DNA from 4 places in the Staphylococcus muscae genome. Region 4 is predicted to be linked to each of the others. Evidence: riboswitches for the same ligand, from Rfam matches in the RefSeq annotation. Region 4 holds a riboswitch; each other region holds the start of a gene.
What was found. A riboswitch is a leader RNA that binds a small molecule or an ion and turns the genes downstream of it on or off. The one in region 4 is predicted to bind S-adenosylmethionine.
Positions count from the first base shown of each region.

Region 1: linked by a shared signal. The riboswitch ahead of C7J88_RS06830 (O-acetylhomoserine aminocarboxypropyltransferase/cysteine synthase family protein) and the one ahead of metK (methionine adenosyltransferase) in region 4 are both predicted to bind S-adenosylmethionine.
Region 2: linked by a shared signal. The riboswitch ahead of metX (homoserine O-acetyltransferase MetX) and the one ahead of metK (methionine adenosyltransferase) in region 4 are both predicted to bind S-adenosylmethionine.
Region 3: linked by a shared signal. The riboswitch ahead of C7J88_RS09850 (methionine ABC transporter ATP-binding protein) and the one ahead of metK (methionine adenosyltransferase) in region 4 are both predicted to bind S-adenosylmethionine.

Region 1 covers NZ_CP027848.1:1,360,851-1,369,198, reverse strand. Annotated here, with positions in the region: gene nrdD (anaerobic ribonucleoside-triphosphate reductase) at 129-2,003, shown strand; gene nrdG (anaerobic ribonucleoside-triphosphate reductase activating protein) at 2,000-2,539, shown strand; SAM riboswitch class I at 2,632-2,731, shown strand; gene C7J88_RS06830 (O-acetylhomoserine aminocarboxypropyltransferase/cysteine synthase family protein) at 2,837-4,120, shown strand; gene adcA (zinc ABC transporter substrate-binding lipoprotein AdcA) at 4,300-5,913, shown strand; gene C7J88_RS06820 (S41 family peptidase) at 6,036-6,974, shown strand; gene C7J88_RS06815 (LTA synthase family protein) at 7,330-8,348, shown strand, end outside.
Region 2 covers NZ_CP027848.1:1,462,478-1,470,825, forward strand. Annotated here, with positions in the region: gene serS (serine--tRNA ligase) at 1-726, shown strand, start outside; gene C7J88_RS07270 (AzlC family ABC transporter permease) at 996-1,688, shown strand; gene C7J88_RS07275 (AzlD domain-containing protein) at 1,685-2,014, shown strand; SAM riboswitch class I at 2,070-2,172, shown strand; gene metX (homoserine O-acetyltransferase MetX) at 2,243-3,208, shown strand; gene C7J88_RS07285 (DUF2232 domain-containing protein) at 3,408-4,322, shown strand; gene C7J88_RS07290 (DHH family phosphoesterase) at 4,334-6,301, shown strand; gene rplI (50S ribosomal protein L9) at 6,298-6,744, shown strand; gene dnaB (replicative DNA helicase) at 6,854-8,254, shown strand.
Region 3 covers NZ_CP027848.1:1,979,224-1,987,571, forward strand. Annotated here, with positions in the region: gene C7J88_RS09800 (AraC family transcriptional regulator) at 358-1,104, shown strand; gene C7J88_RS09805 (hypothetical protein) at 1,137-1,304, shown strand; gene C7J88_RS09810 (Ohr family peroxiredoxin) at 1,437-1,856, opposite strand; gene C7J88_RS09815 (D-2-hydroxyacid dehydrogenase) at 1,991-2,995, shown strand; gene aroD (type I 3-dehydroquinate dehydratase) at 3,014-3,724, shown strand; gene C7J88_RS09825 (nitroreductase family protein) at 3,790-4,338, shown strand; gene C7J88_RS09830 (thioredoxin family protein) at 4,393-4,716, opposite strand; gene C7J88_RS09835 (arsenate reductase family protein) at 4,909-5,262, shown strand; gene gcvH (glycine cleavage system protein GcvH) at 5,332-5,712, shown strand; gene C7J88_RS09845 (thioredoxin family protein) at 5,850-6,179, shown strand; SAM riboswitch class I at 6,207-6,315, shown strand; gene C7J88_RS09850 (methionine ABC transporter ATP-binding protein) at 6,410-7,438, shown strand; gene C7J88_RS09855 (methionine ABC transporter permease) at 7,431-8,126, shown strand; gene C7J88_RS09860 (MetQ/NlpA family ABC transporter substrate-binding protein) at 8,150-8,348, shown strand, end outside.
Region 4 covers NZ_CP027848.1:742,424-750,771, reverse strand. Annotated here, with positions in the region: gene pckA (phosphoenolpyruvate carboxykinase (ATP)) at 1-1,073, opposite strand, end outside; SAM riboswitch class I at 1,332-1,438, shown strand; gene metK (methionine adenosyltransferase) at 1,550-2,752, shown strand; gene C7J88_RS03580 (nuclease-related domain-containing protein) at 2,806-3,717, shown strand; gene C7J88_RS03575 (fluoride efflux transporter FluC) at 3,763-4,113, opposite strand; gene crcB (fluoride efflux transporter CrcB) at 4,110-4,475, opposite strand; gene C7J88_RS03565 (hypothetical protein) at 4,497-4,799, opposite strand; gene C7J88_RS03560 (transaldolase) at 4,969-5,679, shown strand; gene C7J88_RS03555 (hypothetical protein) at 5,787-6,236, shown strand; gene C7J88_RS03550 (competence protein ComK) at 6,233-6,673, opposite strand; gene C7J88_RS03545 (sigma-70 family RNA polymerase sigma factor) at 6,685-7,152, opposite strand; gene C7J88_RS03540 (hypothetical protein) at 7,349-7,570, shown strand; gene sagB (peptidoglycan release complex glucosaminidase SagB) at 7,772-8,348, shown strand, end outside.

The DNA.
Region 1 (8,348 bases), 620 kb from region 4:
ATGATCAAGACATGATTGTGCAAGATATAAAGTTCACATAACGTTCTCAAAGAAATGACAAATCAGTTAACAGCTTAGTTGTGAGTTGAAAGCACTATATATAGTATCTAAAATGAGTGTCAGACACTATATGTAGGAAGAAGCGTGAAAATATGAATCAGTTAGAAAAAGACCTTAAAGGACTGATCACAAAAGATCCGGCAATTGTGAATGAAAATGCAAATAAAGACAGTCAAACATTTGCGACGATGCGTGATTTGACTGCCGGGGTTGTTTCAAAATCATACGGTTTGATGTATCTGTTGCCACAACACGTAGCTGCAGCACATCAATCAGGAGAGATTCACTTTCATGACTTGGACTATCATCCTTTTCAACCACTCACGAATTGTTGCTTGATTGATGCGAAAGATATGTTGGCACATGGATTTCAAATAGGCAATGCACATGTAACATCACCGAAGTCTATTCAAACGGCGGCAGCACAACTTGTACAAATGATTGCGAACGTATCGAGCAGCCAGTACGGCGGTTGTACGATTGACCGAATCGATGAAGTGCTCAGTGAATATGCGATACATAATGAACGTAAACATCGTGCAATGGCTGAAAAGTACGTCCGCAAAGAAGACGTCGAAAGCTATGTCGATGAACAGGTTACGCAAGATATTTTTGCAGCGATTGAAAGTTTAGAATACGAAGTGAATACACTCTATACTTCTAATGGGCAAACACCTTTCGTGACATTTGGTTTTGGCTTGGGCACGGATGAGATGAGTCGTAAAATCCAACAAGCAATTCTACAAACACGCATTAAAGGATTAGGAAAAGATCGTGTGACAGCCATTTTCCCAAAACTCGTCTTTTCTATTAAGAAAGGGGTTAACTTTGCTCCAAATGATCCCAATTATGACATTAAGCAATTAGCGTTAGAGTGCTCAATGAAGCGGATGTATCCAGATATTTTGAACTATGACAAGACGGTTGAACTTTTAGGAGATTTCAAGGCGCCGATGGGTTGTCGTTCGTTCTTACCCGCTTGGCAAAATGAACAAGGCGAGTATGAGAATAGTGGACGTTGTAACTTAGGAGTTGTGACATTGAATTTGCCGCGTATCGCTCTGGAGTCAAATGGCGACCAGGCACAGTTTTGGTCACTCTTCAAAGAACGCATGCGTGTTTTGCATGATGCGTTGGCGTTTCGTATTAAACGTGTGAAGCAAGCTGAACCGAATAATGCACCAATCTTGTACAAGCATGGTGCGTTTAAATATCGTCTGCAAGAACAAGATGATGTGTTTACATTATTTGAAAACCGACGTGCGACAATCTCAATGGGGTATATCGGTCTCTATGAAGTGGCGACTGTGTTCTATGGTCCCGACTGGGAGACGAACCCAGAAGCCAAGGCGTTTACGATTGATATTTTAAAGGCGATGCGTGACTATCAACATGCTTGGACCGAGCAACACGATGTATGGTTTAGTATATACAGTACGCCAAGTGAATCATTGACTGATCGCTTTTGTCGTTTAGATTATGAACAGTTCGGAGCGGTGCCCGATGTAACGGATAAAGGCTATTATCAAAATTCCTTCCATTATGATGTGCGCAAAGATGTGACACCGTTTGAGAAGTTAGATTTTGAACAAGACTATCCATACTATGCGAGCGGTGGTTATATTCATTACTGCGAGTATCCGAAGTTAGATCACAACAAAAAGGCGTTAGAAGCGGTATGGGATTATTCGTATGATCGTGTCAGTTACTTGGGAACGAATATTCCAATCGATCATTGTTATGACTGCGGATTTGAAGGTGACTTTGATACGACAGATACAGGCTATCGCTGTCCGAACTGTGGTAACCAAGATCCTGAAACGGTCGATGTAGTGAAAAGAACGTGTGGCTATCTTGGTAACCCAGTACAACGTCCGACAATTGAAGGACGACATAAAGAGATTTGTGCACGGGTAAAACATATGAAGGTGCCAAAATCATGAAAGGTACGCCAATAATACAAGGATCAGGTTATGTTGCCAAAATTGAAACGCATAGTTTTGTAGATGGTGAAGGGGTTCGTTGCAGTCTTTACGTATCAGGGTGTCCATTTCGTTGTCCAGGATGTTACAATGTCGCAGCACAACATTTTCGCTATGGTGAACCCTTCACAGATACCATCGTTGATGAAGTGATTGCAGCTTGTGAGCCTTCATATATTTCAGGGTTGAGCATTCTCGGTGGTGAACCTTTCTGCAACTTAGCAGTCATTGAACCGCTTATCCGTGCTTTTCGTCATCATTTCGGTCATGCGAAAGATATTTGGGTGTGGACAGGGTATCAACTCGAGTATTTGTGGCGTCAAGATGATGAACGCAAAGCACTTCTTCAAGATATCGATGTTCTTGTGGATGGCATGTTTGTACAACATCTCTATCGTCCTAACCTTGCCTATCGTGGATCGTTGAATCAACGGGTGATTCATATACCGACCTTTGGCGAAACATTATCAATAGGAGATGCAATCTATGTTGAATAAACTTCTCGGAATTTGAAAAAGATTGGTTGACTTTCGGAATTTTCTGATATATGATAGCGTTACATTTAAAAGTAACAGGTGACAATAAATATATCTTATCAAGATTGGTGAAGGGACAGGCCCTATGAAACCAGGCAACCTATTGAGTTAGGTGCTAATTCCTGCAGGTGATATAAACCTGAGAGATAAGCCTTTTATAATCAAATCAACTATTGATTATACGAATAGATGCACGCAGGGAATCTTGATATAATTTGAGATTTGCCTGTGTGCTTTTTATTTATAGGAGGAAATCATATGACGGAATCATTCGAATTTGAAACATTACAATTACATGCAGGACAAGAGGTAGATGCAGTGTCCAAGTCACGTGCCTTACCAATTTATCAAACGACTTCATTTACATTTGATGATACAGGGCATGCGGCGAGATTGTTTGGCTTGGAAGAAGTAGGTAACATTTACACACGATTGACAAATCCAACAACGGCTGTGTTAGAGACACGTGTTGCGGAATTAGAAGGTGGCGTTGCGGGTGTTGCAGTGGCGTCAGGTATGGCAGCAATAACGTATGCTATCCAAGCTGTCGCACAAAACGGCGATCATATCGTAGCGAGTGACAAATTATATGGTGGCACACATACACTTTTCAGTCATACATTGCCTAAGTTTGGCATTGAAGTGACATTAGTAGATACAACGAACGTGGAACAAATTGAAGCAGCAATCCGTCCAAATACGAAAGGCCTTTTTATTGAAACAATCGGTAATCCAGAAGGGAATATTGATGACTTTGATGCTTTAGCCGCTGTGACAAAGAAACATGGTATTGTGCTTATTGTCGATAATACATTCGCATCACCATACTTGTTCCGTCCGATTGAACACGGTGCGAATATTGTTGTTCACTCAGCAACAAAGTTTATCGGTGGTCACGGCACATCAATGGGTGGTGTCATTGTGGACGCGGGTAACTTTGACTGGGACAATGGTAAGTTTCCAGGATTAACTGAACCAGATCCGTCATATCATGGTCTTGTATTTCATCAAACATTTGGTGAAGTCGCGCTCGCATTCAAAATTCGTACGACACTATTGCGTGATACAGGCGCAGCGCTGTCACCATTCAATGCCTTTTTATTAACACAAGGCTTAGAGACGTTATCATTACGTGTTGAACGTCACGTTGAAAACGCAGAAAAAGTAGCACGTTATTTAGAAGCACATGATCAAGTAGCATGGGTAAAATATGCTGGTTTAGAATCAAACGAATACTATGAAAATAAACAGCGATATTTACCAAAAGGTGCGGGATCTATCTTTACATTTGGCGTGAAAGGTGGTTATGAAGCAGGTAAACAGTTCATTGAAGGATTGGAACTGTTCTCATTACTCGCTAACGTAGGAGATGCGAAGTCATTAGTGATTCATCCAGCATCCACAACACATCAACAATTAACAGAAGAAGAGCAACGTGCTGCAGGTATTGAGCCGGAAACGATTCGCTTGTCTATCGGTATTGAACATATCAATGATATTATCGCTGACTTAGATCGTGGCTTTGCGGCAATTCAATCATAAAACACAAAACACTTCAGATTCCCTTCACACAGGTTTCTGAAGTGTTTTTATGTGTGTAATTCAATAAAATGAGCATTAAAAAAGTTGACAAATGAATAAAAAACGTCATTGCACATTTGTCTAGGCTCATGTATAATTCTAATCGTAATGATTACTATTTGAAGGAAGGCGTCTAATAAATGAAGAAAAGTTTAAAAGTAGTAGCGACAGCAGCACTTACAAGCTCGTTATTAGTAGCATGTGGTCAGTCTGATGATAATAAAGCTTCTTCAGGCGACAAAATGAAAGTAACAACAACAGTTTATCCGCTCCAATCATTTGTTGAACAAATCGGTGGGAAACACGTTGAAGTGGATTCTATTTATCCTAAAGGTGCGGACTTACATAGTTTCGAACCATCACAAAAAGATATTATTAACGCAAGTAAATCAGATGTGTTCGTATATACAGGTGATAATTTAGATCCAGTTGCTAAAAAAGTAGCTGGTGCGATTAAGAAGGACGATCACAAGTTATCTCTTGAAGATAGCCTTGATAAGTCAGAGTTGTTAACAGATCAACACGAACATGGGCATGAGCATGAAGGCGAAGAGCACGATCATGACCATGAAGCTGAAGGTCATGACCACGAAGCAGAAGGACATGAACATGATCATGAGTCAGATGAACACGGTCATGCACATCACCACCACGGCGGTTACGATCCACACGTATGGTTAGATCCAAACATGGATGAAGCATTTGTTAAAGCAATCCGTGATGACTTAAGTAAACGTGACCCAGAACATAAAAAAGAATACAAAGAAAATGCTGACAAGTTATTAAAAGATTTAGATAAACTTGATAACAAAATGGAAAAAGCAACAGAAGGTCATGAAGGTCATGCGGTATTCGTATCACATGAATCACTTGGCTACTTAGCAGACCGCTATGGTTTCGTTCAAAAAGGTGTTCAAAGCTTGAATGCTGAAGACCCATCACAAAAAGAGTTAACTAAAATTGTAGATGAAATTAACGAAACTGGTGCGAAATACATCTTATACGAAGAAAATGTTGCGAACAAAGTAACAGACACAATCCGTAAAGAAACAGATGCGAAACCATTGAAGTTCAACAACATGGAAGCTGTATCTAAAGATCAAGCAAAAGATGCAACTTACCAAACATTAATGGACGAAAACATCAAAAATATTGAAAAAGCATTAAACGATAAGATCGAAGTTGAAGATGAAAAAGCTGCTGACAAACACTCAAAAGCAATTCAAGACGGTTACTTCAAAGATAGCCAAGTGAAAGACCGTGAGTTATCAGACTATGCGGGTGAATGGCAATCTGTATATCCATTATTAAAAGATGGTACATTAGATGAAGTATTCGAACATAAAGCTGAAGAAAAAGGCGACAAATCAGCAAAAGAATACAAAGAGTACTATGATGTGGGTTACAAAACAGACATTGAAAACATCAAAATTACAGATGACACAATAACATTCACAAGAAATGGTAAATCTGTAACAGGTACGTACAAATATGACGGTAAAGACATCTTAGATTATGAAGGTGGTAACCGTGGTGTTCGTTACACGTACAAATTAGAAGGTGAAGCTTCTAAAGACTTACCGAAATATGTACAATTCAGCGACCACAACATTGCACCAGTTAAAACAGGTCACTACCATATCTTTATGGGTAACGACCGTGATAAAGTCTTAAAAGAATTAGACAACTGGCCAACATACTACCCTGCTGACCTTTCTAAAGAAGAAGTAAAAGATGAAATGTTAGCACACTAATATTGAAATGAGAACACCTATGATGGGAAATGACCCTTCATAGGTGTTTTTTACAGCTGATTAAAGATGCAATTAAGCATGTTATAATTGTATTGATACTAGAAAGGTAAGGAGTGTTTCGGATGAAGAAGATTGTTTGGTGGAGTATTGGTGTTGTGACAGTACTCGCAATTACCGTGTTCTTTTTACTTAAAACATATGGACCTTATTACAATATTTATGTGATGAAACCATCGACAAAAGACTATGTCAAAATTGCTATCACACAAATGGAGAGTCAAGGTCTCTATGCAAAGGGAGAACAGTGGGAACGCGCCAAAGAAGAAGCTTATCAAACGACGAAAGACGCAAAGTCATATGAAGATACCCATGATGCATTGCGCAAAGCATTGAAAGTGGCTGGTGGTAAACACGCATTTCTTCAAACACCATCTGAACAAAGCGATGTGAAAGATCAAGTAGCGTATCCAACGAGTAAAAAGGTGGGCACAACACTTGTATTAGAATTACCAGGATTCATGGGCAGTGAAAAAGAAGCAGAACGTTATGCGAAGACATTGAATGATGCGCTTGAAAAACATGACTATGAACGTGTGATTGTGGATTTACAAAACAACGATGGTGGCGATATGGGGCCGATGATAGCAGGATTGTCTAAGATTATTCCAGATGGGACACTCATGTCATGGGTTGATCGTAAAGGGAACAGCTTTGATGCAACGTTGAAAAAGGGCAAAGTCAATGGCGGTGGTACACCGATACAAGTGAAAGCTGGGTCGAAGGACTTGGAGACACCTGTGGATGTATTAATTGGTGATAAAACAGCAAGTTCTGGAGAGATTACTGCCCTTGCCTTTAAAGGTCGTTCACATATACAGTTTATCGGTAAAGACACTGCGACGTATACGACAGCTAACACAACACTGACACTTTATGATGGTACGCAGATGAATATTACGAATTATAAAATTAAAGACCGTACAGGTAAATATTATGAAAACAACCCGATTCATCCAGATATTACGAGTGACAAAGCGCTTGAAACAGCACTCAGTCAGTAGAACGTTATGCAAATGTACAAAAGTACAAGCATATTCTCTTAAAATCTAAATTCAAATAAACAAGAGATAGTTATCAATCTAGATAGAACTTCATATATTTTAAAAATAAAATATGTGGGGTTCTTTTGATGTTTGTTATACTACAAGGTTTTTAGAAATGTTGAGAGATAGGAACGTTGAAAGTGACTATAAATATTAAATAACTTTAATTAATGATTGGAATATGCAGTGTTGAATAAGGTGAAACATCGAAATATTTTGTCAAATCACTTTTTCTCAAAAGTATGTGACAAGGGGGACAAGACGACGTAAAATAAATATGATTATGTAGACAAATAGGAGGTATTCGCATCAGATGCAATGGATTATTTATCTTGTAGCAGGGCTTTTAGTCACAACAATCGATGTCACAATTTTAAAACAACATAGAACGATAGGACGTATCATTGAGAAGGGATTATTTTACTTTATTACTATTAATATCGTTACACTCGGACTATTTGTTTTTGTGTTAAAACGTCCAGATAGTGTAGAAAATGCAACCTATCAACCATTTTTCTCATTGTATTACATAGGCGTCGCATTGTTCATCGGTACATTATGGATTGCAGTTAAATATGTATTACAGCGTCAAACACAGATCCAACTTCACAAAACATCAGTGAAGCGTCGTTGGATTGATGTGACAATCAAAATCTTGACGATGTTATTTGTAATTATTGGTTTACTTGCAGTGTATTTTTCAAATTGGTTTATTGACTACTTCGGTAATATTACGCCTGAACAATTTTTATTTAACTTGAAGTCACCAATCAAAGGGACGTCGGACGGCATGGTTGAAGAAATGGTTCGCACACCTATTTTAAAAGCACTATTCTTAGCAATGCCGCTATTTATTCTAGTTGTGTATAACCGATACGATGTGATTGGCCAACGACAACGCACCTTCTTGAAACGAACAGTGGCGAGAACATTGTTGTTGCTTGTCTCACTCGTAGTGTTAGTCACAGGTGTTACGTATAGTTCACAAAAATTGCGTTTACCTGAAGTATATGAAGCTTATGCAAAAGACTCACAGTATATTAAGCAGAACTATGTGGCACCTACAACGAAACAGTATCAGTTTCCAGAGAAGAAGCGTAACTTAGTACATATTTATTTAGAATCTGTTGAAAACTCTTATTTATCGAAAGATCTAGGCGGTTATATGAATGAAAACTTAATGTCTGAGTTAACAGAACTATCGAAAGAAGGTGTACACTTTTCAGACTCGAAAGACCCATTTGGTGGTCCGCATCAAACGTATGGTTCAAGTTGGTCCGTAGCAGGCATGGTGAACATGGGTATGGGTATTCCACTGAAGATTCCAATGAA
Region 2 (8,348 bases), 720 kb from region 4:
ACAACACAACATGGTTACACTGAAATGAATGTGCCACAACTTGTAAACCGTCACTCAATGTATGGAACAGGCCAACTTCCTAAATTTGAAGAAGACTTATTCAAAGTTGAAAAAGAAGGTCTTTACACAATCCCAACGGCAGAAGTACCATTAACAAACTACTACCGTGAAGAAGTGATTCAACCGGGTGTGTTACCTGAAAAATTCACAGGACAATCTGCATGTTTCAGAAGTGAAGCAGGATCTGCTGGTCGCGATACACGTGGCTTAATTCGTCTTCACCAATTCGAAAAAGTTGAAATGGTACGCATTGAAAAACCTGAAGATTCTTGGAATGCATTAGAAGAAATGACTGGTAACGCAGAAGCGATTCTTGAAGAATTAGGCTTACCATACCGTCGTGTGATTTTATGTACTGGAGACATCGGATTCGGTTCAAGTAAAACTTACGACTTAGAAGTATGGTTACCAAGTTACAATGACTATAAAGAAATCAGCTCTTGCTCAAACTGCGTTGATTTCCAAGCACGTCGTGCAAACATCCGCTTCAAACGTGATAAAGATGCAAAACCTGAATATGTACACACATTAAACGGTTCTGGTTTAGCAGTAGGTCGTACATTTGCAGCTATCGTTGAAAACTATCAAAATGAAGATGGTTCTATCACAATCCCAGAAGCACTTGTACCATTCATGGGCGGACAAACAGTTATTGAACCAAAATAATTATCGGTACCAATATTTACTCTCTAAATTAATATAGATACATGAAGACCTTTTGAAGTGAATTCTCTCTCACTTTGAAAGGTCTTTTTTTGATATTAAGACATCCTTCTGACTAATATTGTCAGAAAATTTAGTAACAAAAAACATTGCTTTAACAACGTTTTTAGACATCGGTATGTGTGCGTGCGCTGTGAAGGGTGTCTAATGATGTGGATTTTGAATTTAATTTGTAATACAATAAATTTAATTTTGATGAAGGGGGTCACATCATGGCATATCAGACATTCAGACAAGGTATCAAAGATTGTATTCCCACCTTGCTTGGATACGCAGGTATTGGCTTTTCATTCGGTGTCGTAGGGATAACATCTGGGTTCAATTTATTTGAAATCGCCTTACTATCTATCTTAATTTATGCTGGCGCAGCACAATTCATCGTGATTGCTTTGATGGTTGTTCATACGCCTGTATGGGTTATCGTTCTTACCACGTTGATTGTTAACAGCCGAATGTTTTTGTTGAGCATGACGTTAGCACCTTCCTTCAAGCAGGAGACATTATGGCATCGTATAGGAATCGGTACCTTGTTGACGGATGAGACATTCGGGGTAGCAATTACTCCATACTCAAAAGGGGAGACGATTGGTCGTAACTGGATGTATGGTTTGAACATTACAGCATATCTCTTTTGGGTTTTTACGACAATTCTTGGTGGCGCACTCGGTGACTTTGTGAGTCGGCCAGAAATGCTCGGTCTTGATTATGCCATATTAGCGATGTTCGTTTTCTTGGCAGCAGCACAATTAGAAGGCGTACAGAAGTCTAAGATACGCCTATACTTGCTGCTTATCTTCGTCGTTATCGTATTAATGCTCGTATTAAGTCTATTTATGCCGTCTTATCTGGCTATTATGATTGCATCGATATTGACAGCGACATTAGGGATGGTGATGGAACAATGACATTTTATTTCTTAATTGCAGTCGTCTTATCAGGCGTTGTGACATTATTTGTACGTGTCTTACCATTAGTGATGATTTCCCGGATCGAATTCTCTGAGAAATTCATTAAATGGTTATCTTTTATTCCAATCACGTTATTTACAGCGCTTGTCGTTGATGGGTTGATCAAACAAGAGAGTGGTGTGTTTGGTTATGCTATCAATTGGACGTTTCTCATTGCGCTTGTTCCGACGATATGGATTGCCCTGCGCACACGGAGTTTGACAATAACAGTATTGGTGGGGATGGTGGCAGTGGCGTTATTGAGACTTACAATGGTCCCTTGATGTTGTTTTATAGATAAAAATAGTGTATCATAACACTTAATTTAAATATGCTGAAAACTTATTGAGAGAAGCTGAGGGATTTGGCCCGCTGACGCTTCAGCAACCACTTATATACGAGAACGGTGCTACAACCAACGATTGCGGTCGGATAATAAGTCATCCTATATAGATAAGACTGTATCGTTGTTGGCTCAATGATACAGTTTTTTACTTTTAGGAGGGCGTGCAATGAGCAACTATACCGTAGATACATTACATTTAGGAACATTCACAACAGAATCAGGCGAAACAATTCAAGATTTACAACTGCGCTATGAATATGTCGGTTACAAAGGGCAGCCATTGGTTCTCGTTTGTCATGCTTTAACGGGCAACCACCTAACTTATGGTACAGATGAACAGCCAGGATGGTGGCGTGAAATTATCGATGGTGGATATATGCCGTTTCACGACTATCAGTTTTTAACATTTAACGTCATAGGCAGTCCGTTTGGATCAAGCTCACGTGCTAATGACAGTAAGTTTCCAGAGCACTTAACGATGCGTGATATCGTTAGAGCAATCGAACTTGGTGTGAAGGCACTCGGCTATACAGAAATTGATATTCTGATCGGTGCATCTCTCGGTGGTATGCAGGTGATGGAGTTGTTATACAATCGACAGTTTCACGTGAAAAAGGCTGTGATTCTTGCAGCAACTGCGAAGACGTCTTCGTATAGCCGTGCATTTAACGAAATTGCACGTCAGGCAATACATTTAGGAGGAACAGAAGGATTGAGTATTGCACGACAGCTTGGTTTCTTGACTTACCGTTCTTCTAAAAGTTATGAGTCAAGATTCACGCCGGATGAAGTGGTTGCTTATCAAAAATATCAAGGAGACAAGTTCAAGTCATCCTTCGACTTAGAGAGTTATTTGACACTGCTGGACGTCTTAGATAGTCATGATATTTATCGTGGGAGAGATGATGTGAGCGCAGTATTTCGCATGCTCGACACGAAAGTTTTAACAATAGGTTTCGTGGATGACTTGCTATATCCAGATGATCAAGTTGAAGCGGTCGGCCAACATTTTCGTTATCATCGTCATTTCTTTGTCCCTGACAATGTTGGACATGATGGCTTCTTGCTAAACTTTAATGATTGGGCACCTTATCTCTATCATTTCTTAAAAGTTTCCCGTTTTCGTCGCTAGGCTTAGACGGATATCTTACATTTTGTTATAATCAAAGGAATGAAGAAGAGAAGGGGTAAAATTTTGAATGCACATAGATGCAACAAGACATAGACGCCTCATTCTATTCGTATTTTGTCAGCGTCATATCAATCCAAGTCATTGTATTCGTATGGCAAAGTTTGTAAAATAAGCGATAAAGAAATAAATTAGTTTGGAAGTGGCGTTATTGTTTTCAAAAATACAGTTTAAGCCAATGTTGCTATGTACACTTGCATGGCTGTTGGTCATCTTAGTAATAGACTTTTTACCCGCATTAGGATTGATTGTCGCACTGTTCGCAACACTCCCGGGTATTATATTATGGCATCGCTCAATCCATTCGTTCGGATTTAGTGTCTTTATTACATTCATCTTTGCAACATTAACAGGAAGTGTTTTGTTAATGAGCTTTATGATGATTGTGTTCGTAATGAGTGCACTGATTGGACGTTTGTTACAACAGCGTGCCTCTAAAGAACGCATCTTGTATATGACAACATTGGTATCTAGTGTATTAACATTAGGTGTGATGATGTTTTTACAAAGTATTCGACAATTACCTTATGCACATGAAATGTTAGAACCTTATCAAGCCATCGTAGATCAAGCAGCTGCAATGCAAGATGTAGATGAAGCATCCAAAGAAGTGTTGAATGCGTCAGTACAACAACTTGCGATACAGATGCCAGGTTTGATCGTTATTACATTAGCGCTTTTCATGTTTTTAACACTTGTTATCATTTGCCCTATTTTGCGCAAGTTCAAGATTGCAACACCGGTATTTAGACCGCTCTTTTTATGGCAGATGGGTCGTTCGATTTTTATTATTTATGCGATCGCATTATTGGTAGGCATGACAACTGAACCTGCAACGACAATGAATAGTATCAGTGTGAATTTTCAAGTTGTACTCGGCTTTTTACTCGTTATTCAAGGTTTGAGTTTTATCCATTATGTATGTGTGATGAACCGTCTACATATTAGTTTGACGATTGTGTTTGTCATGTTAGGTATTGTATTTTATCCTTTAACACGCTTAATTGGATTGTTAGATATAGGTTTGAATTTAAAAGGTATGATTAAAAAACGATAAGAGGTGACAAAATGAATCGTCATGCTATAAAGAAGGCACTGGTCATCCCGTTTGTATTGATGACGCTTGCTGCTATGATAAGCGTTGGTGTATTGGTCCTTTTTAACAAGATGACCGCACTCGTGTTGGCATTAGTGTTGTTCGTTGTGCTTATCATTTGTGCAGTACTTCTGAAACGTATGTATCAACATTTTGATCGCTACATTGATCAGTTGAGCGGCAAGATTTCAGTTGGAAGTGATAGAGCGGTCAAAACGATGCCAATGGGATTGATTGTATTAGACGATGCAGAACAAATTGAATGGGTCAATCCGTTTATGTCAGAACGTATTGAACGCAACGTGATTTCAGATCCAATCAATGAAGTGTACCCAAATATTTTGAAGCGATTAGAAAAAGCGAAAGAAATTGAATATGAAGATGGTCCATACGCATATCGTGTGAAATATTCAGAAGAAGAGAAAATACTTTACTTCCTTGATATGACAGAAGAAAGTGAAATTCGACAAGAATATGAAGATCAACAGCCGATTATTGCAACGTTGTTTTTGGATAACTACGATGAAATTACACAAAATATGAATGATACGCAGCGTTCGGAGATTAACGCTATGGTGACACGTGTCATCAGCCGTTGGGCACAAACACATAATGTTTACTTCAAACGTTATAGCTCGGATCAATTCGTTGCGTATTTAAATAGACGTATTTTACGTGAGATTGAGGAGAGTAAGTTCGATATTTTAAGTCAATTGCGTGAGAAGAGTAGTGGTTATCGTGCACAACTGACATTCAGTATCGGTGTTGGGGAAGGCTCAGAAAACTTAATCGATCTCGGAGAACTTTCACAATCTGGACTCGACTTAGCGTTAGGTCGTGGTGGCGATCAAGTAGCGATTAAAAATATCAATGGTAACGTTCGTTTCTACGGTGGTAAGACTGACCCGATGGAAAAACGGACGCGCGTTCGTGCACGTGTTATCTCACATGCGCTGAAAGATATCTTGCTTGAAGGTGACAAAGTGATTGTGATGGGACATAAGCGCCCAGACTTAGATGCGATTGGTGCAGCAATAGGTGTCACACGCTTTGCGATGATGAATAACTTGGATGCGTATGTTGTGCTGAATGATTCAGATATTGATCCAACACTCCAACGTGTGATGGATGAAATCAATGAAAAGCCAGAGCTGAAAGAACGTTTCATTACATCTGATGAAGCGTGGGATATGATGACATCTAGAACGACTTTAGTAGTAGTTGATACACATAAACCAGAAATGGTGATTGATGAGAATATTTTAAATAAAGCGAACCGTAAAGTTGTGATTGACCACCATCGTCGTGGTGACAGCTTTATCTCGAATCCATTACTCGTATACATGGAGCCTTATGCAAGTTCTACGGCTGAACTTGTTACAGAGTTACTTGAATATCAACCGACAGAGCAACGTTTGACACGACTCGAGTCGACTGTTATGTATGCAGGTATTATTGTCGATACACGTAATTTCACGTTGCGTACAGGATCACGGACATTTGATGCAGCAAGCTACTTGCGTGCACACGGTGCTGATACGATTCTGACACAGCATTTCTTAAAAGATGATATTGAAACATACATCAACCGTTCAGAGTTAATTCGTACGGTAGATTTACAAGATAACGGCATTGCGATTGCACACGGTGCAGATGACAAAATCTATCACCCTGTAACAGTTGCCCAGGCGGCAGATGAATTGTTGAGCTTGGACGGCGTGGAGGCATCGTATGTCGTTGCACGCCGAGAGCAGGACTTAGTTGGAATGTCTGCACGTTCACTGGGTGGATTTAACGTTCAGTTAACGATGGAAGCGCTCGGTGGTGGCGGACATCTTACAAATGCAGCAACGCAGATGAAAGATGTAACGGTAGAAGCAGCAATTGAACAGCTGAAAACAGCAATTGCGGAACAAATAGATAGGAGTGACGAATCATGAAAGTAATTTTTACACAAGACGTAAAAGGTAAAGGCAAAAAAGGCGAAATTAAAGATGTACCAGTCGGCTATGCGAATAACTTCTTAATCAAAAACGGTTATGCAGTTGAAGCGACACCGGGTAACTTAAAACAACTTGAACAAAAAAATAAACGCATTGAAAAAGAAAAACAACAAGAATTTGAAGATGCGAAAGCGTTAAAAGAAAAGCTCGAAACACTTGAAGTAGAAGTGAAGGCAAAATCAGGTGAAGGCGGCAAATTATTCGGTTCAATCAGTACGAAACAAATCGCTGAAGCATTGAACAAACAACACGGTATCAAGCTAGACAAACGCAAAATGGACTTACCGAATGGTATCCATGCGTTAGGATATACAAATGTACCTGTGAAGTTACACAAAGATGTAGATGGTACAATTCGTGTTCATACAGTAGAACAATAAGAGCGTGATGGAGCGTGTTAGAGGCTGGGGCATAATGAACATGTTCCAGCCTTAATATATCAACCAGTCGATAGAGCGAAGTGCAATATAGTTAAAGGAGGCTGATGGCATGGAGGGTATGTTTGACCATAATCAAATGCCACATAGTCATGAAGCGGAACAATCTGTATTAGGTGCGATATTTTTAGATCCAGAACTCATCTCAACGACACAAGAGATTTTAATGCCAGAATCTTTTTATCGTGCGCCGCATCAACATATTTTCCGTGCCATGATGCATTTAAACGAAGACGGCAATGACATCGATATCGTAACAGTGTTAGATCGCTTAACACAAGACGGTGTTGTCAATGAAGCGGGTGGTGCACAATATTTAGCAGAGATTACATCGAGTGTGCCGACAACACGAAATATCGAATATTATACAAATGTCGTTTTCAAACACGCAATGAAGCGTAAATTAATTCATACAGCGGATAGCATCGCAAGTGATGGTTATAATGATGAATTAGATTTAGATACAATTTTAAATGATGCAGAACGACGTATTTTAGAACTGTCCACAACACGTGAAAGTGATGGTTTCAAAGATATTCGTGATGTATTAAGTCAAGTATATGAAAATGCGGAAGAACTCGATCAAAATAGTGGTCAAACACCGGGGATTCCAACAGGTTATCGTGATCTTGATCAAATGACAGCGGGCTTTAACCGTAATGATTTGATTATTTTAGCAGCCCGTCCATCAGTAGGTAAGACTGCCTTTGCACTGAATATTGCACAAAAAGTGGCGACGCACGAAGACAATTATACAGTCGGTATCTTCTCGCTTGAGATGGGCGCTGATCAGTTAGCGACACGTATGATATGTAGCTCAGGAAATGTCGACTCGAATCGTCTGAGAACTGGGACGATGACAGAGGAAGACTGGAGTCGCTTCACGGTAGCTGTCGGTAAGTTATCGAGAACAAAGATTTTTATTGATGATACACCGGGTATTCGCATTACAGATATTCGTTCAAAATGTCGACGTTTAAAGCAAGAGCATGGACTTGATATGATCGTAATTGACTACTTACAATTGATTCAAGGAAGCGGATCTCGTGCTTCGGATAACCGTCAACAAGAAGTCTCTGAGATTTCACGTATGCTCAAGGCAATTGCACGTGAACTAGAATGTCCAGTTATCGCACTCAGTCAGCTATCACGTGGTGTAGAACAACGACAAGATAAGCGACCGATGATGAGTGATATTCGTGAATCAGGATCAATTGAGCAAGATGCCGATATCGTTGCCTTCTTATACCGTGATGATTATTATAATCGTGGAGACAATGATGAAGACGGTGATGATTCAAGTTTTGAACCGCAAACGAATGATGAAAATGGTGAAATTGAAATTATTATCGCCAAGCAGCGTAACGGTCCAACTGGTACTGTAAAACTGCATTTCATGAAACAATACAATAAATTTACAGATATTGATTATGCACATGCAGAAATGGCATAAAAAATTTCGTGTCAAAAACCGTACTTTAAAACTGTTTGATTAGTTTATGTGCGGTTTTTGTATTGTATTTGATAGTGTGTTTTAAATTTAGTTA
Region 3 (8,348 bases), 860 kb from region 4:
AACCTTTGATATTACTGGGTTTTACACTTTGTTACAAAGTATATCAAATCCCGCCGTCTCCACTATATAGCTTGCAACCCGCGTGGTTGTGGGCTTTTTATTTTTTTAGAGTGCACATATTGCCCCAATTTCATACGATATACGTATATTTAAAATACGTCTTCCGTTTATGATTCTTAAAATCACCACAAAAAGTGTACGAATAAAATGAAAAACAGTAAGAATGCTTTTTAAATTTTATGTATTATAAAATTTTGTTGTGAATTTCTATGAAAAGCCATCAATGATATATTAAAATAGAGTGATACATTGTATTGTTAGAAGTATGAATGAAGTTATTTAATAAAGAGGGCTGTTATGGATTATAAACTAAGGGTTTTGAATGGACATGTAAATATTCAGTCAAGTTTTGAACGCATCATTATTTATTATGTTCTGTCTGGGGAAGTGCGTATTAAACAGGGGAAAGAAATAAAAATGTACGCACAAGATGCATTCTTTTTTGTAAAACCATTTTCACCACCGATTATTTTAAATAGTGATGGAGAGGTTTTAGAGTTAATGATTGATAAAAGAAGCTTCAATCGATACTCATTATTAAATTCAGAAAAAATTTATCAAAAAGAGCACCATATCCAAGATATTGATGCTGCAATTAAAGGTGAAATACTGCATGTCATGAATGCACAATCTGAACCGACATTATTTAATTCAGATTTACATATGATACGTTTGATTAATTATATCGACTTAGCAGGTTATATCGATAATGTTGCCAATGTGAATAATGAATTGGTTATCAATGTGTTGCATTATGTGAATGCACATTATAAAAGTGAATTGTCAGTAAACAAAATTGCGGAACATTTTTATGTGAACACAAGTTACTTATCTAGAGTTTTTTCAGAAACATTAAATATATCTCTACTTAATTATATTCGTAAAATTAAAATGTATAGTATCGCTATTGATATTATTAGCTTAAAAACAGACCAGAATATTTGGCAAGATTATGGGTTTAAAACATATGAATCCTATTTGAAAAATTTTAAAAAGACGTTTGATTTAACACCTTCTGAATTTCTAAAAAACCCTCCATTTTAACTTTAACTATAAATTGGATAAGGAGGAATTTTATGAAGGAATGGATAAAAACTTTTTTCAGCACATTCATTGTCGGTGTTGGTTTGATATTAGTGGTGAAACTGATTGGCTATGTGCCACCTAATCCACGTATATTTAATGTAGTTGATCATCTCACCTTTACACATTTTTTGAAAACCGCATTTATGATAATTGGCTAATGATTGCATTTCTGTTTGCCTTACTCGTAACAGTATTAGATATGACTTCTGATAAAGTTAAAAATAAATAGTTTATAAAAAATGGGTATACTGATCTTAAGATGATCGGTATACCCGTTTTTTAAACTGTAATTATTCTACGACTTCTACGCTTAAAGCGACATCAACGTTTCCGTTAATTGCTTTTGAATAAGGGCAGAATTCATGTGCTTGTTGTAAAGATTTTTCTGCGTCTTCTTGACTCATATTTTTAACTTTTGCGTGGATATCTACTTCAAGTTTTGGACTTTCAGCTTCAGCATCGTCTACTAAACGAACTGTAATTGCCACAACCGGTTCTGCATTACGGAATTTGTTGCGTTTTAGAATTAGGTCGAACGCACCGTTGAAGCATGATGCGTAGCCTGCAGCAAATAATTGTTCAGGATTTGTTGAGTCTGTATCAGTATTATCTGGTGGTGTGATTTGTAAGTCTAAAGCTTTATCGTCAGTTTGAACAGTACCTTTACGGCCACCTGTGTTAGTTGCAGTTGTTTCATAAATAATTGACATAATTGATGCCTCCTTCAAATGTTCTTTCATTATACTATCGATCCAATGTGATTCAAATAATTTAGCTTTTCAAATTAGGAAATATACGATATAGTAATTTTATTCTGAAAAAACTGATAATTAAGGGTGATGTTATGAAGAAGATTAAAGTATTTGATGTCAGAGTGGATGAGCAAGCGGCGTTGAAACAATGGATTGATAACCATGAAGATGAAGTAGAAGTTGTATTAACAGAAGATAGTCTAGAAGGGGAACATCTTTCACAACTTGATGATGTTGATGGTATTACAATTTCTCAAACAACAACGTTTGATCCAAATCATTTCAAAGTACTTTCAGACAACGGTATTTATCATATTGCACAACGTTCTGCTGGATTTGATATGTATGATTTACCAGCAGCGAATGAAGCTGGCATAAAAATTTCTAACGTTCCAAGTTATTCACCACAATCCATTGCTGAGTTTGCTGTGACAAGAACATTGGCATTGGTACGCCATACCGATCGTATTGATAGAAATGTTGCTGTTCAAGACTTTACATGGGATTTAGATGTACAAGGTCGTACGATTGAGTCACTCAAAGTCGGTGTGCTTGGGACAGGACGTATCGGCAGTCGTGTTGCAAAGATTTTCAACGGTTTTGGAGCCAAAGTGTTTGCATATGACTTGGCACCGAATCCAGACCTTGAAAATGTTCTCACTTACGTTGATTCTCTGGAAGCGTTAGTGAAAGATATCGATGTATTGACGTTACATATTCCGGGTTCACCTGAGAATAAGTATGTCGTCAATGAGTCTGTGTTAAACCAAGCAAAGCAAGGATTACTCGTGATTAATACAGCGCGTGGGATTGTATTAGATACAGATGCGTTAATTCGCAAGTTAGATGATGGAACGGTCGCTGCAGCAGCACTTGATACGTATGAAAATGAAGGCCCTTATTTCAAAAATGACTGGACGAATCAACCTTTAGAAGATCCAGTATTAAGTCACTTGTTAGAGCGAGATGACGTATTAATCTCACCGCATGTCGCATTCTATACAGACGAAGCAGTACAAAACTTAGTTGATATCTCACTGGATGACGTATTATCATATATTAAGACTCAGACAGCAGATCATATTGTCAATCCATAGATAGAAAAGGTGAATGAAGTGAAATCTCAAATAGTTGCTAGTCTCATGCCAAAATCACAGCGATTAACGATACAAGATTTAGAAAGAGTCGCTGAAAATATGATGTATTTTCACATTTTAGAACTGCGCATTGATGCTATACCGGAGTGTGATGTTGAGACGGTTAGACAAATGATCATAGCACTCAAAGATATGGGTGGATCATTTCAAATACTTGTCACGTATCGTACTAAGTCTCAAGGTGGAGCGGGTAGCTTGGATGAGATAGCATATCAGCAATTGTTAATTGATTTGAGTGAGATTCCTCAAATTGATTGGATAGATGTAGAATGGACACCTGAAGTGAATCGCATGGAGGCTTGCCGTAAAATTTTGTCACACGGTGCAATGATTGTGGCTTCATATCATAATTTTAATGAAACACCATCTGTTGATGTGATGAAAAAAACATATTTTCATTTATCTCAAATGGGTGCAAGTCATTTGAAAATTGCAGTGATGCCACAAAGTAGAGAAGACGTTCTTCGTGTATTACAAGTTGTTGCAGAAGCGAGTGATGCACTCACACAATGGGTAACAGGCATCTCTATGTCTCATTTAGGACTCATTACGCGCACAGCACAATCTACCTTTGGCGGCTGTTTATCATTTGGCGCACTGGACGAAGCAGTTGCCCCCGGTCAAATCTCGGTAAAACAACTCTTTGAAACGGTTAAGCTATACGATTGATTAGTTGCTTAAAATTGCGTATAATTGATAATAATTATCAATAAATCTATAAGGGGTAGATAGAGATGGAACTTCAAGACGCTATAAAAAATCGTAGAAGTATCAAGAAGTTCAAACATGATATGCATATCGATGAAGCGGCAGTACACCAAGCAATTATCGATGCTGCAGATGCACCGAATCATGGTATGCGTGAACCGTGGCGTACAGTTTATGTTCCGAAGCATAAACTTGGTGAGATGAGTCGAGAAATTTCTCGTTATGCATTTCCTAGAGAACCTGAAAAGCAACAGAGTCATTATGATGCGGTGACGAACCTTGGTGGATTCGTCGCATTGATTATGAAGTGTGATGCACGTCAGCGTGAAGAAAATGAAAATTATCTTGCTGTTGGTGCATTTGCACAGAATTTATTATTGTTGCTTTATGAACAAGGTATTGGTACATGTTGGAAAACACCACAATATATTTTTAATCCAAAAGTGCGTCAATCATTCGGCGTTTTGCCTGATGAGCGTCTCGTAGGCTTCATCTATTTAACAGATCTCAAAGAAGAAGATAAGATGAAGAAGTGTGAAAGAAAAAATAGAGGTCTCATAACGAATTATATTTAAAAATAACGCATATGAAATGGATGTGTCCGTTTCATATGCGTTATTTTAATGCATCTATTTACCGAAGCTCTCAGCTAAAAATGACTCAACTTGTTCAGGTGATTTTGCGTTTGCAGAATGTAAGTGGTGAAGTTTCTCGCCGTTTTGGAAGATTAGGATACTTGGAATACCCATTACTTCATATTTTGTAGCAGCTTCTTCTACTTCATCACGATCCACAACGTACCATGTGTAGTCGTTATATTTTTCAACAATTGGATCAATCCACATATCCATTACTTTACAATCTGGACACCAGCCTGCCTCAAATTTAATGATGACTGGTTCCGCACTTTGGATGACTTCGTTGAATTGTGTCATATCTTTAATTGCTTGCATGAAAATGCCTCCTCTTATTCTTTCGTAACGTCATTATATCGAAATTGTAAGTGGAAGTCATTCAAATTGCAATGTGTATGTGACCGACATAAGTATGTTTTGTGCAATGTAGCTGAACAAAATTTTATAAAAAAGAGCAATATTTTTAAATGTTTGTTATATTTAAGTTATATGATTACTGGAGGTATGTATATGATCAAGTTTTATCAATATAAAAATTGTACAACATGCAAAAAAGCAGCTAAATTTTTAACGGAACAAGGTGTGAGCTTTGAACCGATTGATATTATTCAGCATAACCCAACAAAAGAAGAATTTGAAAATATTGTTGCATCAACAGGTATAGAAGTGAAAAAATTGTTCAATACGCACGGTGCAAAATATCGTGAATTAAACTTAAAAGATAAACTGGCAGATATGTCTGATGATGAAAAATTGACATTATTAGCAACAGACGGCATGCTCGTAAAACGCCCATTAGCTGTTTCTGGAGATAAAATTACAGTTGGATTCAAAGAAGAAACGTATCGTGATACGTGGCTTTAAGAAAATAGTTGATAGAAAGTCTGCAATGTGTCAGAATAAATATAACATTAACAATTGGAGGGGATTCAAGTGGCAGTGCCAAGTAATTTAAAGTATTCAAAAGAACATGAATGGGTAAAAGTAGAAGGTAATACAGCAATCATCGGTATTACAGACTTCGCACAAAATGAATTAGGCGATATCGTATTCGTTGAACTTCCTGAAGTTGACGATGAAGTATCAGAAGGCGATACATTCGGTAGCGTAGAATCTGTAAAAACAGTTTCTGAACTATACTCTCCTGTTTCAGGAAAAGTTGTTGAAGTGAATGAAAACTTAGAAGACGAGCCAGAAGCTGTCAACGAATCACCATACGAAAATGCATGGATGGTTAAAGTAGAATTATCAGACGAAAGTGAGTTAGATGCATTATTAGATGCAGCTGCTTACGAAGAAATGATCGGTGAATAATACGTAAAAATCTCGAGATGAAGCTGTGATTTGCAGTTTCATTTCGAGATTTTTTGTGCATGAAGCCGATATAGTAGCATATCTTTGTATAAGGTGCTACGCTCAACCTAGAATAATAAGGTAAAGGGTTGTACGAAATGACACAGAATGATGCACAAGATGAGATGTTAACAAAACATTTCGATAAAGAAATACATCTCATTTTCGGTTACACAACGATGTGTGGAACTTGTAAAGTGTCTGAACACATGTTGGACATTGTAAATGATATTTTGCAGTTACCAATGACAAAAATAAATTTAAATTATTACCCAGAATTTAATCAAGAAAATAAAATTATGTCAGTTCCTGTCTTGTTGATTATGCGCAAGAATCAAGAGATTGAGAGACTATATGCTTTTCAGTCGGTATCTTTTTTGTTGGAAAAAATAAAAAAAGTTATTGACGAATCTCGATTGCAATGGTAAGATTTAAACAATTCAATATTCAGAAAACTCTTATCCAGAGTGGTGGAGGGATGTGCCCTTTGAAGCCCGGCAACCGTCTAGTTATAGAAATGGTGCCAAGTCACATAAAGTTGTAAGCAACTTTTGAAGATGAGAGAAAGGTATTTTTAACACATTGCCTTCTCTTTCATTTAAAAAAGAGAAGGCAATTTTTATTTGGCGTAAGAGATGCTAGCACAAGGAGGAGCAATATGATTGAGCTGAAAAATATTGTAAAAAAATACGAGAGCAAATCCAAATCTGTCACGGCAGTCGACCACGTCAATCTTAACATTGACAAGGGGACGATTTATGGGATTATTGGATTCTCTGGGGCAGGTAAAAGTACGTTAGTAAGACTATTCAACTACTTGGAAACACCGACTTCGGGCGATGTCATCATTGGTGGTGACAATATCGGTCAACTGAGTAAACAAGCATTGCGTCAGAAAAGGCAAAAAGTGAGCATGATTTTCCAACATTTCAACCTGCTTTGGTCGAGAACTGTTTTGGAAAATATTAAATTCCCACTTGAAATTGCAGGTGTTCCGAAAGCTGAAGCAACTGAAAAAGCCAAGTCATTGGTTGCACGTGTTGGTTTAGCCGGTCGAGAACACGCATATCCATCAGAGTTATCAGGTGGACAAAAGCAACGTGTTGGGATTGCAAGAGCGCTTGCCAATGATCCAGAAGTATTGTTGTGTGATGAAGCGACAAGTGCGCTAGATCCACAAACAACGGATGAAATTTTAGATTTACTGTTGCAGTTAAAGAAAGAACAGAATCTTACAATCATCATCATCACACATGAGATGCACGTCATTCGTCGTGTCTGTGATGAAGTAGCTGTGATGGAAAACGGACGTGTCATTGAAGAAGGTAAAGTATCAGATGTATTTGAAAATCCACAACATCAAGTGACACGTCGTTTTGTACAAGAAGATTTACAGCCAGAGCAAGATTTTGAAGGCATCGTCAATACTTTGGAACTCGGTCAAAATGACAAAGTTGTCAAGTTAACATTCTCAGGTGAAAATACGACACAGCCTATCGTTTCATATATTGCTCGAAAACATAATGCCACTGTGAATATTTTGGAAGGCAATATCAAGCAAGCAAAATCGGGTGCAGCAGGATTTTTACTCCTACATATCCCGGCGATAGCACAGGAAGACTTTAATCATTTACAACATGATTTAGAGTTGCAAAACATTCTAGTTGAGGTGATTAAACATGGGTAAGAGTTTTAGCGAAATCTTGAATGAAATGATTACAATGCCAAATATTCGTTGGCCAGAGGTTTGGATTGCAACATACGAAACACTTTATATGACTGTAATTTCAACTGTATTTTCATTTGTTTTAGGTTTGATTCTAGGCGTTATTTTATTCTTAACATCTAAGAGTAAGTCGAAGGTTGGACGTGTTTTTTATAGCATCGTATCATTCTTTGTCAACTTATTCCGTGCTATTCCATTTATCATTTTAATCTTACTTTTAATTCCATTTACAAGCTTGATTCTCGGAACGATCAGTGGGCCAACAGGTGCATTACCAGCGTTAATCATCGGTGCGTCACCATTCTATGGTCGACTTGTTGAAATTGCACTGAAAGAAATTGACAAAGGTGTTATTGAAGCAGCACGTTCAATGGGTTCAAATACTTGGACAGTTATTTTGAAAGTATTAATTCCAGAATCATTACCCGCATTGATTTCAGGTATTACTGTAACAGCCATCGCATTGGTTGGTTCAACAGCGGTTGCCGGAGTTATCGGCGCAGGTGGATTAGGTAACTTAGCATACTTAACAGGATTCACACGTAACCAAAATGATGTCATTTTAGTTTCAACGATTTTAATCTTGATCATCGTTTTTGTAATTCAATTCTTAGGGGATTGGTTTACAAATAAAATAGATAAACGATAATTTACAAAAAGGAGCATATCATTATGAAAAGAATTTTATCCATTGCATTAGTTCTTGTTTTAGCAGTAGCACTTGTTGCATGTGGTAACAAAGAAGACAAAAATGATAAGAAAGTTGTTGTAGGTGCATCTCCAGCACCTCATGCAGAAATCCTTGAAGAAGCTAAACCATTATTAAAAGATAAAGGTTATGACTTAGAGGTAAAAGTAATCAATGACTACA
Region 4 (8,348 bases):
CTCAACTTAGAAATAGGTGGTAATACACCGAATGCATCGGCCGTTAAGAAAATAATTGTGTTTGGATGTGATGCTTTTGATGGTACAACGATATTATCAATATGTTCGATAGGATATGCTGCACGTGTATTTTCTGTATATTTATTATCATCAAAGTCAATGTAACCATGTTCATCCACAACAAGGTTTTCTAGTACCGTACCGTAACGGATGGCATCGAAAATTTGTGGTTCTTTTTCAGCGGATAAGTTGATCGCCTTTGCGTAACAACCACCTTCAATGTTAAATACCCCATTTTCGTTCCAACCGTGTTCGTCATCACCAATTAACTTACGGTCAGGATCAGCTGATAATGTTGTTTTACCAGTACCAGATAAACCGAAGAATAATGCAACATCACCTTTGCGTCCTACGTTAGCTGAACAGTGCATACTCATAATATCTCGTTTAGGGAGTAGGTAGTTCATCACAGAGAAGATAGATTTTTTCATTTCTCCAGCATATTCTGTACCACCAATCAGTACAGTTTTATGTTTAAATGACACGATGACGAATGTTTCAGAACGTGTACCATCTTTTTCAGGATCTGCTTTAAATGTCGGTGCAGAGATAATTGTGAAGTCTGCTTTGATTTTTTCTGCTTCGCTCTTAGAATGTGGACGAATAAACATATTTTGTGCGAAAAGGTTATGCCATGCAAATTCATTCACAACTGTTAATTTTAGTTGGGAATCTTTGTCGCTTCCAGCATAGCCATTAAATACGAACACTTCGTCTTTTGCATCTAAATACTCTAATACTTGATGGTATAGATTTAAAAACTTGTCTTCAGAAATAGGTTGGTTTACAGTACCCCAGTCGATGTCATCGATGACTTGTGGATTATTAACGATATACTTATCTTTTGGAGAACGCCCCGTATATTCCCCAGTTTTTGCGTTAATTGCTCCAAGTTCTGTTAATTCAGCCTCGCCACGACTCAAAATTTTGTTGTAGAGTTCAGTTTTTGTAAGCTGCAGATGAGAAGTAGGCTTGTCAATCAATGCATTCAGTGCACTTGTATCAAATGACATGATGAATCCCTCCAATAGTTTCTTCTTTAATGTAAGCCTTTACAATTAAAGAGTATAACATATTTAGCTAATAATCCCCACAAAAAATCCAAAAAAATGTCACATGTTTTTGAGTAATTTTATAGTGGATTTTTGTTTATATTTAGCGAGAATCATCGCTTTTTGACGGCGCTTTCATTATTATTGTAATTCTATATTCAAATAGATTTGTGAAATTGACACATGATTAAAATTTATGTAATATAAAAGCAACGGATTCTCTTATCCTGAGTGGTGGAGGGACATGGACCCAATGAAACCCAGCAACCTCTTTTAGCGAAGAAAGGTGCCAAACCGTTTGCAGGCGATAGCCTGAACGATAAGAGCGAATGGACGTTGAGCCTTCACTCTATGTATGTGCCGTAGTGGTGAAAGGCTCTTTTTATTTGAGCTCAGATAAAGAGAGTGTTCGTAATCTATTTTTAAAGGAGCATATTATGACAAATAATAAACGATTATTTACTTCAGAATCTGTTACTGAAGGTCATCCGGATAAGATTGCTGACCAGATTTCAGATGCAATACTTGATGAAATTCTAAAGGGAGATAGTCATGCACGTGTTGCTTGTGAAACAACAGTAACAACAGGTATGGCACTTATCGCAGGGGAAATATCAACGTCGACATATGTTGATATTCCTAAAGTAGTACGTGAAACAGTTAAACAGATTGGTTACACACGCGCTAAGTATGGCTACGATTATAAAACAATGTCTGTATTAACTGCGATAGATGAGCAATCTCCTGATATTGCACAAGGTGTAGACCGTGCGTTAGAATATCGAGACGCATCGAATGACGAAGTATTAAATATTGGTGCAGGTGACCAAGGGCTTATGTTTGGTTACGCAACAAATGAGACGGCATCGTTTATGCCACTGCCAATTGATTTGTCACATAAATTAGCGAAACGTCTGACAGATGTTAGAAAGGATGGCACATTAGACTATTTACGTCCAGATGGAAAAGTACAAGTAACTGTTGAATATGATGAGAATGATCAACCAAAACGAATCGATACGATTGTTATTTCATCACAACATCATGAAGAAGTAGCACTTGATCAAATCCAACGAGACATTAAAGAATATGTTATCTATCCAGTAGTACCTCAGGCGTTATTAGATGCTGAAACAAAATTTTTCATCAATCCAACAGGTCGATTTGTTATCGGTGGACCACAAGGTGATGCAGGTCTGACAGGTAGAAAAATTATCGTTGACACATATGGTGGATACGCTCGACATGGTGGGGGTGCATTCTCTGGTAAGGACCCAACTAAAGTTGACCGTTCAGCAGCTTATGCGGCACGCTATGTTGCCAAAAACATTGTTGCAGCTGGATTTGCTGATAAGTGCGAAGTTCAATTAGCATATGCGATTGGTGTTGCACAGCCGGTATCCATCGCTATTGATACGTTTGGAACGGGTACTGTATCTGAAGAGTCATTGATTCAAGCAGTGCGTTCGCACTTCGACTTGAGACCAGCCGGTATCATCCAAATGTTAGACTTACAACGTCCAATTTATAAACAAACAGCAGCGTACGGACATTTTGGACGTACGGATGTCGAATTGCCATGGGAGAAAACAGATAAAGTAGACGTATTGAAAGACGCAGTTCAAGCGTATACAGCATAATAATTACTTTATAGCGTATCGTATAAATGTAAACAAAAGGAAGGATTTTAAAAATGACACAGTTTGGCCCAATGGAAATAGGCTTGTATGTTGCCGTAGGGATTGCAGTTATTTGTTTTATTTTGTTTTTAGTTGCTCTGAATCGCAAAAAGAAAGCACAACAAAGAATTGAAACACAATATAAAGAAAAAGAAGAGAAATTAACACAGTCACATCATGAAGCACTTGAAAAAGTAAGAATTGAAAAGAAAAAAGTAGAAACGAAACACAAAGAAGATTATGAAACGATGGTTGCTTCAAAAGACAGAGAAATTGACGCACTAAAAGTGTTCTCGAAAAACAATAGTGAGTATGTGACTGATATGCGTTTGATTGGTATTCGTGAACGACTCGTTAGAGAAAAGCGAATCCGACCAGAAGATATGCACATTATGGCGAACATTTTTATGCCTACAAATGATTTAGATAATATTACACGTATCAGTCATTTAGTATTAACACGTACAGGGTTGTACATTATCGATTCACAACTGTTAAAAGGACATGTGTATCAAGGTATTAGTCGCAATCAATTTGTGGACAATCCAATGATGGAGCAAGTATTCAAAACACTACAACTTGATGAAACAACACCACAAACAATCGTGCTTGATGAGAGTGAAGATAACGATCGCAAACTTTCTATTGTTGATTATTCTGAGCAAATCGAACATCTAGAAGCAGTAGCAGAGAAGTTACAACGTCAACTAAACAATAAATATACGCCAACTCCAATCTTGTACTTCAATCCGAAACAAGATGGAGATGTGACATTATCAAGCTATGCGCCACAAAGCACGACGAAAGTACTTGTTGGACCGGAACAACTTGATGAATTCTTCAATAAATATGTATTCCATGGTCGCATTCAATATGATGTAAACGAATTACAAGCAATTATGGAAGAAATTGAATCATATAACTAATATAAAAACCTGTATGCGTAATAAAAGCATACAGGTTTTTTATGTTTAAATGATAAGTGTTCCAATAAAACAACTCATAAAACAGCCGACATACTGTAAAAGACTATAACCGATGAAAGTTGAGGATTGACGTTGTTCCATTAATTGTACAAGTTCGAGTTGAACAGTTGAAAATGTGGTGAAGCCACCAAGTATTCCTGTTACAAAAAGAGTGTAAGAAGGTGAGACTGATATGACTATGCCACCGAGTATACCGATGAAACAACTTCCGATAAGATTGATGATTGCGGTTGCGATAGGGAATGATGGCTGATGAACTCGCTGGATGATATCCGTTATGATTGCACGCAATGTTGCACCAATGCCACCGCCAAGAAGAACCATCATGATTGTCATTGTTGTCTCACCCCGAATCGATATCCCGCAAAGCAACATAAAATTCCGCCAATATAACTGAGCAAGGCGTAGGTTATTAATAAATACCACGATTGTGACTCAAAAAATGCATTCAATTCATATTGAAAGGTTGAAAAGGTTGTAAAAGCACCGATGAAACCGGTAGTGACACCTTTTTTAATGGAAGGATACTTAGAGAAAAAGTTTGTCGTTAAGGCAGTTATAAATCCCATTAAAAAAGCACCTAAAAGATTGGCGGTAAATGTTCCAACTGGCAATTCATGGAAATGTGGGAGAAAGGAAAGACCATATCTCAATAACGCACCTAAACTCCCACCAACAAAAATAATGAAATATTTCAAATGCTTATCGCTCCTCTTACGTTAAATAATGCCAAAAGTTCGGATTGCAGTGATCAGATGAAAGATTAAAACGATGAGTAGTATCCAAGGTAAGCTTTTCGCTGCACGATGAATCCAGCTTTTCTTTTCGGGTAAATATTTCACTGATTTGTCTGCAAATTGGATGGCAATAATGAGTATGATTGCATTTATGACACTACTTGCAATAATGATTTTAACGATTGAGTCGAATTGATGATTGAGTATTGGGTTCTGTGTATTGAAGTAAAAACTTATCATGATGAATATCACGGTTAAGTAAAAATATTTTTTCGATTTAGACATGTAACTGCCTCCTTTATTATCGCTTGTAATAATAGCATATTTAATGACTAAGAATAAAGCACCATTTCTATATTTCGTGTGGAATTAAAGCTTAACAATAGCCTTTATGAATAGAAAAATGGTATAACTTTAATATAAATATAATGTAGAATCACTAGGAGGCACATTTATGACGAAATTAAACGTACAAGTATTTGCAGATGGTGCAGATATTGAACAAATGAAGCAAGCATATCAAAATAAGGAAGTTGATGGATTTACAACGAATCCAAGCTTAATGGCTAAAGCTGGCGTCAAAGACTATAAAGCCTTCGCTCAAGATGTAGTACAAGCAATTCCTGATGCTTCAATTTCATTTGAAGTGTTTGGTGATGATATGGAAACAATGGAAAAAGAAGCGCAAATCATTGAACAATTTGGAGAGAATATTTTTGTAAAAATTCCAATTGTGAACACAAAAGGTGAATCAATGTTACCATTGATTGAAAAATTATCAGCACAAGGCGTGAAACTAAACGTTACAGCTGTTTACACAATCGAACAAGTCAAAGCAATTACTGAAGCGGTCACAGAAGGTGTAGAGACTTATGTGTCAGTCTTTGCTGGACGAATTGCGGATACAGGCGTAGACCCACTGCCGTTAATGAAAGAGTCTGTTCGTGTGACACATAGTAAATCAGGTGTAAAACTATTGTGGGCAAGTTGTCGTGAGTTATATAATGTCATCCAAGCTGATGAAATTGGTGCAGATATTATTACATGTCCTGCTGATGTTGTGAAGAAAGTGTCAAATATTGGTCGTGATATCGAATCATTATCTGTTGATACGGTGAAAGGATTTGCGAAAGATATTCAAACTTCAGGTTTAAGCATTCTATAAATACCCATGGGAGTGATAAAGTACCAACAAATATGAAATTGGTACTTGTCGCTCCTATTTTTTTGTGTGATGATTGAGTTTAATATCAGATAGAGAAGGAGTTAAAGATGGAGTACAAGGTATTTAAGTATAAAGTAGAAAAACAATTGTGGTATTTAAACCGTAAAGAGAAGGCAAAGTTAGCAGAATTACTGACAGATGAACATATCGCAAGCATTCAAGAAAAATTTAAAACACCAGGCCGATTTGCCAGTTTTTATTTGAAAGAACATATTTTTAAATCAAGAGTGCTGGGGTCAGGACATTTGTACACAACGCTGTTAGGGTTGTTTATCGGAAATATTTTCTTGCTCGGCGTTCTGATTACAGGTATGCTATTAAGTTTAAATGCAGTCAATTACTTTATTCATCCTCAAGTATCGTTGTCAACTGGGACTGTGATCACTGCTTTAGTAGGTGGTTTAGTATTGATGGTTCTTGGCATTATATTGATGAAAATAGCCAATGCTTATTTTACAAAGCGTTTAGTAGATTATAAGTTCAATAAAGTAAACTAAATATCGGGTACTTGTGAGAGAATTTGTGCAGCTTTCCATTGTTTTAAACATACAGTTAATGGATAAGGTACTGTAATTCGATGGTTTTGTTTGAATACGATGATCGTATCAGACTTTTGAGAAGACATACCAATCACGTGAGACATATTGATAATATATTGGATAGGTGCACGATGTGATTGCAGAGGGCATAATATGAGCTGTGGTGAGATGTATATCGGTGTGAGATGATGAATACCGAGATGTTGATGTGTCAGTTCTTTTTGTGTGTAACTATGTTTATGATGCGACTTTAAAATATGCTTCATTAATTTAGATAATGTTAATGTTGTGTGTGTTTTATGCGTCAAAAAGTATAACTCAAGACGTTGATCTATTTGATGAGATGTCTTGATAAATAATAATGATTCAAAGGCAATATTTGAATATGTTTGCACAGTGTATCCTCCTAGTATTCGTTGAAATATGAATGGCGCAATGCTTTGAGGGTCGCTTTTTTATAATTTTTGATAGATGTGGGAGAGCGGTTTAGAATGGATGCTATTTCTAACTGTGTATAGCCTTGAAGATAGAGATAAAGCCAGTGACGATGCACATATGGAAGTTGTAATGACCATTGCTTAATTGAAAAGAGCAGATCACTCTCGTACGATGCGGGTTCAGTTGCAGTGTCGATATTTTCTAATTTGGGAAGGCGATCTTGTTTACGCAAAAGATCAATAAGATAGTATTTGAGTCGATAGGTAATAAAAGCATGAAGGCTCGATTCACGTGTTGTATCAAAAGATAAATGGAGTTCCCAAAGCCGTATTAACAAAAGTTGGAAATAGTCGTCGTAATGATAGCGTATATGATAGGAATGCAACAAATAATGAATATATTTGTGATAGCGTTGAAAAATATCATCAAAGTTCAAATTGATGACCTCCTTGAAATTTTTGACCGGTCAAATGATTATTATCATAGCTGAAAAATTGTTGCATCTGTCCATATATGTTATTTTATGATTTAAACATTGATTATTACCAATAAATAAGCTTAAAATTATAATAAAAGGTGCATTTCTACGGATTTCGATATTTTTATGACGGGAATAAGATGGAGGAATTGTAATGGATTATGAACATTTCAACTTGGTACATTTCTTTGCACGCAACGAAGATTTAGATAAGATTCGTGACAACGCTGACTTTATTATGATTAATAATATTCAACGGGAAATGATGTATCGTGATGGTGAGATTGAGGGGACAGTGGATTTAACACCGTATTATTATAAAAGTCGTTCCCAAGCGATGAGTTACATTTTAATGGATTATCAGAGACCTTTATAAAGTTTTGGAATGTGAATCAGAGATGATGTATTCAAAGTTTTGATGATGCAGTGCGCTATGAAATAATTACATAGAGATTACTGTTCTTTTATGAATATGTGACAACCACCCATTCGAATTGTGAAAAATATAAGATAATGTTAAAATTTGTATTCGAGTGTGTAGTCACTATTACTCAGTACATTCTGAAGAGGTGTATCAATGAAACAACATAACAAAAGTTCAATCATAGCGATTGTAGTTTTCTTTGTTATCACTGTTTTAGCAGCCTATACTTTTTTCAACATGATAAAAGATCAAATATTCTTTGAACCAGTTGAACAAGTCGAATCAGTGGAAACATTAGATGTTACATTGGAAGCAGCCGCAAAAAAACAGATTAACAATTATACAAGTCAACAAGTTTCAAATAAAGATAATACGAACTGGCGTGATGCGTCCGATGCAGAAATTAAAGAAGCAATGGATAGTTCTGTATTTATGGATGATAAACGTCAAAAATATCAATTTTTAGATTTATCTAAGTATCAAGGCATTGATAAAAATAGAATCAAGCGTATGTTATATGAACATCCGACTCTTTTAAACCATACAGATGACTTTATCAAAGCTGCCAAAAAACAGCATGTGAATGAGATTTACTTGATTTCACATGCATTATTAGAAACAGGATCAGTTGTATCAGAGTTATCGAATGGTGTAGAAATCGATGGTAAGAAGTATTATAACTTCTACGGTGTCGGTGCATTGGACGAAGACCCAATTAAAACAGGTGCTG